2 regions of the Rhizobium sp. NLR10b genome follow, and region 2 is predicted to be linked to the other one. Evidence: riboswitches for the same ligand, from Rfam matches in the RefSeq annotation. Region 2 holds a riboswitch; the other holds the start of a gene.
The links. Region 2 has a riboswitch for S-adenosylmethionine ahead of metA (homoserine O-succinyltransferase). Riboswitches for the same ligand answer to the same signal wherever they lie in the genome.
Positions count from the first base shown of each region.

Region 1: linked by a shared signal. The riboswitch ahead of HJB91_RS06230 (O-succinylhomoserine sulfhydrylase) and the one ahead of metA (homoserine O-succinyltransferase) in region 2 are both predicted to bind S-adenosylmethionine.

Region 1 is NZ_JABDWV010000003.1:270,423-274,320, forward strand. It holds gene HJB91_RS06220 (Hsp33 family molecular chaperone) at 1-687, shown strand, start outside; gene apaG (Co2+/Mg2+ efflux protein ApaG) at 871-1,263, opposite strand; gene HJB91_RS06230 (O-succinylhomoserine sulfhydrylase) at 1,487-2,671, opposite strand; SAM riboswitch at 2,716-2,794, opposite strand; gene HJB91_RS06235 (2'-deoxycytidine 5'-triphosphate deaminase) at 2,872-3,898, shown strand, end outside.
Region 2 is NZ_JABDWV010000006.1:212,294-216,191, forward strand. It holds gene HJB91_RS11870 (ABC transporter ATP-binding protein/permease) at 1-1,606, opposite strand, end outside; SAM riboswitch at 1,760-1,837, shown strand; gene metA (homoserine O-succinyltransferase) at 1,886-2,809, shown strand; gene HJB91_RS11880 (aldose epimerase family protein) at 2,928-3,898, shown strand, end outside.

The sequences.
Region 1 (3,898 bases), on a different contig from region 2:
TACGCCCGTTTCGATCGGGCGCTGCTCGACCAGGCGATTGCCTCAGGCGAGACCGAGCCGGAGCAACTGCTCGGCAAGGGCGTGCTCGCCTTCACCATCGATCAGGGCAAGTTCGCCCAGCCCTATCAGGGTATTGTCGCGCTCGACGGCACCTCGCTCGAGGAGATCGCCGGCGTCTATTTCCGCCAGTCGGAGCAGATCCCGACGCGGGTGCGCCTGGCTGCGGCCGAACTCTTCGACCGTGACGATGCCGGCAAGCCGCGCCACCGCTGGCGGGCAGGCGGCCTCGTTGCCCAGTTCCTGCCGGAGGCGCCGGAGCGCATGCGCCAGCCCGATCTCCACGGCGGCGACGGCGATAACGGCGACCGTCCGCATGGCGAGGATGACGCCTGGACCGAAGCCCGCTCGCTGGTCGAGACCATCGATGCCGACGAGTTGACCGATCCGCAGGTCGGCACCGAACGCCTCTTGTTCCGCCTGTTCCACGAGCGCGGCGTGCGCGTCTTCGAGCCCCGCGCCGTCTTCGACCGCTGCAGCTGTTCGCGGGAAAAGATCGGCAACGTGCTGAAGGGTTTCACCGCCGAGGAGATCGAGGCCAGCCAGGAAAACGGCGAGATATCCGTCACCTGCGAATTCTGCTCGACCACCTACCGCTTCCAAGCAGCCGAGCTTCAGCCGGCGGAATAGGCTCAGTTAGCATTGAGAGCTGCCCCTCTCCCCGTAAATGGGGCGAGGGGACGTGCCCTGCGAGAGGTCGGCGGGGACAGATCGATCGCGGCATGGTCCCTTCGCCCCGTTTACGGGGAGAAGGTGCCGGCAGGCGAATGAGGGGCGGGTCTCGGCAATCTCTTGAGCGGGAGGAACTTGCCCTCAATTCAGCACACGCAGCAGCCCCGGCGAGTCAAGCGAGAAGGCGGGGATGTCGACGTCGAACAGCTCGCCTTCATCCGTTTCCATTTGATAGTGGCCGAACATCAGGCCTGAGGGCGTGTCGAGCGGGCAGCCGGAGGAATATTCGTAGGTGTCGCCCGGGCTGAGCCGCGGCTGCTCGCCGACGACGCCGGGGCCGGTCACTTCGTCCACCTGTCCGTTCTGATCGGTGATGTTCCAGTAGCGGTTGATGAGGCGAACGGCGACGCCGGAATTGTTGCTGATGACAATCCGGTAACCCCAGACATAGCGGTCGTCCTCCGGATCGGATTGCTCCTCCAGATAGAACGGTTCGACCACGACTTCGATATCTCTTGTGAGGGCGCGATACATGCCTTGCACCATAGTCAAGATATGTTACCCGTATCTTATAAGAGGCCCGGTCCGTCAAGAAACGGAACGTTGATCAGCGGTCAAATAGTGATGATCATATGGTTTTCGATCATTAAGCCTAATCGTCAGCCTTAATTTTACTTCGCAACGCCGGCGCGGCTGACCTTGTTCCCGCGGATCGGCGGCCGGCTCCACATTGAAGTCCGGCCGCTATTCCAGTCGATCAAGCCGATACCTTGGAAAGCGCCTGCGCGAAATCCTCGATCAGGTCGTCCGTGTCCTCGATGCCGGCCGAAAGCCGCACCGTACCCGGAGAAATGCCGAGTTCGGCGCGCGCCTCTTCCGTCAGGTTCTTGTGCGTGGTCGTTGCCGGATGTGTGATCAGGCTTTTGCTGTCGCCGAGATTGTTGGAGATCTTGATGATCTCAAGCGCATTCTGCAATGCGAAGGCCGCCTCCTTGCCGCCCTTCAGCTCGAAGCAGACGAGCGTCGAGCCGCCGGTCATCTGCTTGGCGATGATGTCGGCCTGCGGATGATCCTTGCGGCCGGGATAGATCACCTTGGCGACCTTGCCTTGCTCGGCCAGGAAATCGGCGATCTTCGCCGCATTCTCGGTCTGCTGGCGCACGCGCAGCGGCAGCGTCTCGATCCCCTTCAGCAGCGTCCAGGCATTGAACGGCGACATGGCCGGGCCGGTATGGCGGAAATAGTCGTGCAGGTTCTCGTCGATCCATGCCTTGTCGGCGAGCACCACGCCGCCGAGACAGCGGCCCTGGCCGTCAATATGCTTGGTGGCGGAATAGACGACGATATGGGCGCCGAGCTCCAAGGGCTTCTGGAAGAGCGGGGTCGCAAAGACGTTGTCGACGATCAGCTTGGCGCCGACCTGGTTGGCGAGCCTGGCGACGCCTGCAATATCGACCACTTCGAGCGTCGGATTGGTCGGGCTTTCCAGGAAGAACACCTTGGTGTTCGGGCGGATCGCCTTTTCCCAGTTGGCGAGATCTCGGCCGTCGACCAGCGTGCACTCGACGCCGTATTTCGGCGCCAGCGTTTCTACGACCCAGCGGCAGGAGCCGAACAGGGCGCGGGCGGCGACGATATGGTCGCCTGCCTTGACCTGGCAGAGGACGGCGGCAGTGACGGCCGCCATGCCGGAGGCGGTGGCGCGGGCATCTTCGGCGCCTTCCAATGCGCACATGCGCTTTTCGAACATGTCGTTCGTCGGGCTGCCGTAGCGGGCGTAGATGAAGCCGTCCGTTTCGCCCTTGAAGCGGGCTTCGGCCGCTTCCGACGTGTCATAGACGAAACCCTGGGTGAGATAGATTGCTTCCGACGTTTCGCCATATTGCGAACGCAGCGTGCCGCCATGGACGAGTTGGGTTGCCGGGCGCCAGGTCTTGCTCATGCCATCACCTTCACATAACAAAAAAACCGGCCGCAAAAGCAGACCGGTTTCATAACCCGGTCTTTTTAGCCACTTGTTTAACGTGGCTGCAAGCCGACCGGCCAAATCACCACGGGATAATTCTGCAATACTGCTGTTGGCGGCTTGCGTCAATTCCCCGAGTTTGGTTTTGTCGGCGGCAAAATGATGGATGGGGCACGATGGCTCGCGAAACTGGAATTCTGGCGGATCGCGCGATTGCGGCGCTGTTCGAAACGGGGCGTCTGAACTCCGAGCGGGAGCTCGACCGCGATCAGATCCAGCCGGCAAGTCTCGACCTGCGCTTGGGAAGCAAGGCGTTTCGTGTGCGTGCCTCCTTCATGCCCGGTCCCTCGCATCTGGTCTCGGACAAGCTCGATCGGCTGAGCCTGCACGTGATCGACCTGTCCCAGGGCGCGGTGCTCGAAACCGGCTGCGTCTATATCGTGCCGCTGATGGAAAGCCTGGCGCTGCCGGCCGACATGTCGGCCTCGGCCAATCCGAAGAGCTCGACCGGCAGGCTCGATATATTCACCCGCGTCATCACCGACTACGCCCAGGAATTCGACAAGATCCCGGCAGGTTATTCCGGCCCGCTCTATCTCGAAATCAGCCCGCGCACCTTCCCGATCGTCGTGCGCCGCGGCTCGCGTCTGTCGCAGATCCGCTTCCGCGTCGGCCAGTCCGTGCTCGGGGAGCCGGAACTTTTGAAGCTGCATGAAAGCGAGACGCTGGTTGCCAGCAAGCAGCCGAACGTGTCGGGCGGCGGCATCGCGCTGTCGATCGATCTCACCGGCGACAAGGACGGCCTGATCGGCTATCGCGGCAAACACCACACCGCCGTCGTCGATGTCGACGAGAAGGATCAGCACGACATCTTCGATTTCTGGGAGCCGCTCTATAGCCGCGGCCGCAACGAGCTGATCCTTGATCCCGACGAATTCTATATCCTTGTCTCGCGTGAGGCCGTGCATGTGCCGCCGGATTATGCCGCCGAAATGACTCCCTTCGATCCGCTGGTCGGCGAATTCCGTGTCCACTATGCCGGCTTCTTCGATCCGGGCTTCGGCCATGCGCCGGCAGGCGGGCGCGGCAGCCGCGCCGTACTCGAAGTGCGCAGCCACGAAGTGCCCTTCATCCTCGAAGACGGCCAGATCGTTGGCCGCCTGGTCTACGAGCACATGCAGGAAAAACCGGCCAGCCTCTACG
Region 2 (3,898 bases):
TCCAGCGCGGGCGCACCAGCAGCAGGCGCGCGAAGCCGATCGCCTTCTGTTCATCGCCGTCGAGCAGCTTGTCCCAGCGGGCGCGGGTATCGAGCCTTGCGATCAGAGAGTGCAGGCCGGCCTTTTCAAGGGCCGCCTCGACCGCAGCTTGCTCGTAGGCATCGGCGCTTTCGGGGAAGGCCAACGCCTCGCGCAACGTGCCGCCCGGAATATAGGCGATTTGCGGAACGAACAGCATGTCGTCGATCGGCGGCAGACCCATCGTGCCGCTGCCGCACGGCCAGAGCCCGGCCAAGGCCTGGAACAGCAGCTTGCGGTTGACGCTATGATCGCCGTTGATCATGATTTTTTCGCCGGCCTTGATCACGATATCGGTTTCTCGCAGGCGAAAACCGCCGCATTCCTCGATGTCTTCGCCGATCTTGGCATTGATCACCACATCCTTCAGCGTCAGCCTGTCGGCGGCGGTGTCTTCATAGGCGATGCTTCCCTTCACGCCAAAGCCCTCGTCCATGTCGAGCAGCGCCTGGCGGAAGTCGGTGACGCGCATCAGCGTGGCACGCCATTCGGCGATCGGGCCGAAATTGGCGACATACCAGCGCAACGCCGTATTGACCTGGTTGAAGGCGCCGACCGACATCATCAGCTGGCCGAGGGTGAGGCCGCCGGAAAAATAGGCGGGTGCGGCAACGATGATCGGAATGACGATCACCAGCCAGCCGTAGCCGGCCGAAACCCAGGTGAGATTGGTATTGGCCATGGCGAGCCGCTTGACGACCCTCAGTACCGAACTGATGTCGGTATTGATACGCCGGCGTTCGTTCTCCTCGCCGCGGGCGACGGTGATCGCCGGCATGTTCTCGTTGGCATGCATCAGCGTGAAACGAAGCTCGGCCTCCTTCGAGAAGCGGTCGGCATTGAGCTTGACCAGCTTGCGGCCGACGACCTGGCTCAACACCGAGGCGGAAGCTGCATAGAAAATCGCCGCCCAGACCATATAGCCCGGTATGGAGAAGCTGTGGCCGCTGATGTGGAAGATGAAGCCGCTCGAAAGCTCCCAGAGCACGCCGATGAAGCTCACCAGAAGAATGGTCGATTGCAGCAGCCCGAGGACGAGCCCGGTCGTGCTTTCGGCAAGGTTGCGGGAATCCTCGTGCAGGCGCTGATCCGGATTGACGCCGATCAGGCCGCTGGAGGCGAGCCGCAGCGCCCGCTTACGCTTCAGCCACTGGTCGACGAGATCGCGTGACAGGCCTTCGCGCATATAAAGCGCGGTCATCTGGTTCAGCCAAGCCTGCAGCACGTTGAGCAGCAGCAGCGTGCCGGCGATCATCGCGAAGATTTCGAGCTGGTGGAAGAATTCGCCGAGGTCGCGGCGCTCGAGCGAATCGTAGAAAGGGGCGTTCCACTCATTGAGAATAACCTGGCCATAGGCCGTCGCCAGGATGACGAGGATCAGCACGGTCGCCAGAAACAGCACCTTGCCGCGAACTTGCGAATTCCAGAATGCTGAGAACATCACACCGAGGCGATATGTCAGGCTGAAATCATACCCTACCCTATCCTGCTTCCGGATGCCTGGCCTCCCTTCGATCTTGTCTGCCATCACGCTTTTCCAACACCGCCCATACTGTCATTATTAACATGGTGGCGTTACCGGTCTATCAACAGATTCTATCAGTCATTAAAGTGTGATGATTCTTGACGGGCCACTCCCGCATGCATTCGGAGTTGATTCGCGGCTCAACTGGGACTAATTAAGGCACTCCGTGGTGATTTGGCCGGCCGGCTTGCAGCCACGTTAAAAAAGTCGCTAAAGGGCCGCGTGCGGACCGGTAGCGATTTTTTCGCCGCCGGTTTTTTATTTTTGATCGAGTTGACCGCAATGCCCATCAAGATCCCCGATACGCTGCCCGCCTTCGAAACCCTGGTTCAGGAAGGCGTGCGGGTGCTGACCGAGACGATGGCGATCCGTCAGGATATAAGACCGTTGCAGATCGGCCTGCTCAACCTGATGCCGAACAAGATTAAGACCGAACTGCAGATGGCCCGTCTCGTCGGCGCTTCGCCGCTGCAGGTGGAGCTGTCACTCATCCGCATCGGCGGCCACAAGGCAAAGAACACATCCGAAGATCACCTGCTCGCCTTCTACCAGACCTGGGAAGAGGTGAAGCAGCGCAAGTTCGACGGCTTCATCATCACCGGAGCCCCGATCGAGCTCCTCCCCTATGAGGACGTTACCTATTGGGCAGAAATGCAGGAGATCTTCAATTGGACGGAGACCAACGTCCATTCGACGATGAACGTCTGCTGGGGCGCGATGGCGGCGATCTATCACTTCCACGGCGTTCCGAAATACGAGCTGAAGGAAAAGGCCTTCGGCGTCTACCGGCACCGGAACCTGAAGCCTTCCTCCATCTATCTGAACGGCTTTTCCGACAACTTCGAGGTGCCGGTGTCGCGCTGGACCGAGGTGCGCCGCGCCGACATCGAGAAATGCGAAAGCCTGGAAATTCTGATGGAATCGAGCGAGATGGGCGTCTGCCTCGTGCATGAGAAAAGGGGCCGGCGGCTCTACATGTTCAATCATGTCGAATATGATTCCACCTCACTTTCGGACGAGTATTTCCGCGATGTGGATGCCGGCGTACCGATCAAGATGCCGCACAATTACTTCCCGCATAATGATCCGGCACTTGCGCCTCAGAACCGCTGGCGCAGCCACGCGCACCTCTTGTTCGGCAACTGGATCAACGAGATTTACCAGACGACGCCCTATGACGTCGAAGAGATCGGCATGGATCTTTAATGGAATTTCTTTCTGACCTGCCTGGTTGCGGTTTGGAACAAATGCGGGCAGGTTCCGGTCCGGAACCCTATAGCGCCGCGCGTTTTTATCGGACGCGCAAAGGAACGGACAGTCGATCATGTCGGATAAGTTGGAGCGGGAAGTTTTTGGGCAGACGAAGGCGGGCGAGACCGTCTATCGCGTCGTCATCAGGGGCGGCGGCCTAACGGCCAAGATCATCACCTGGGGTGCGGTCATCCAGGATCTGCGCCTTGAGGGTCATGAGGCGCCGCTGCAACTCGGCTTCGAGGATTTCGACAGCTATCCTCTCTACTCGGCCTATTTCGGCGCGACGCCCGGCCGCTGCGCCAACCGTGTCGGCGGCGGCGCCTTTACGCTCGACGGCAAGGACTATCAGCTCGAGCCGAATGAAAACGGCGTCACACATCTGCACGGCGGCAGCGACAATATCGGCAAGCGCAACTGGACGATCGTCGAGCATGCGGTCGACCGCCTGGTGATGAAGATCGTCGATCCGGACGGCCGTGCCGGTTATCCCGGCAACTGCACCATTCAGGCGACGTTCCGGGTGCACGGCAATGGTGAACTGTCGATCACCTATGAATCGACCAGCGATCAGCCGACGCTCGCCAATGTCTGCCAGCACGCCTATTTCAATCTCGACGGCCGCGATGATGCACTGGGCCACGACATCATGATCGCCGCCGATCACTATCTGCCGACCGACGAGAAGCAGGTGCCGACCGGCGAAATCCGGCCCGTTGCCGGAACCGAATTCGATTTCCGCGAGATGGCCCCGATGAAGCGTTTCGTCGGCAGTGAACAGGTATTGTACGACCACAATTTCTGCCTGTCCCGCGAACGCACCGCCAAGCGGACCGTGGCACTCGCCCGCAGCCTCTATTCCGGCGTGTCGCTGGAAGTGCGCAGCACCGAGCCGGGCGTACAGTTCTATGCCGGCTTCAAGCTCAACACTGGGGCTCCCGGCCTCGGCGGGCGCAAATATGGTCCGTTCGCCGGCTTCTGCCTGGAGACACAGATCTGGCCGGATGCGATCAACCATGAGGGCTTCCCGAATGCGGTCCTGCG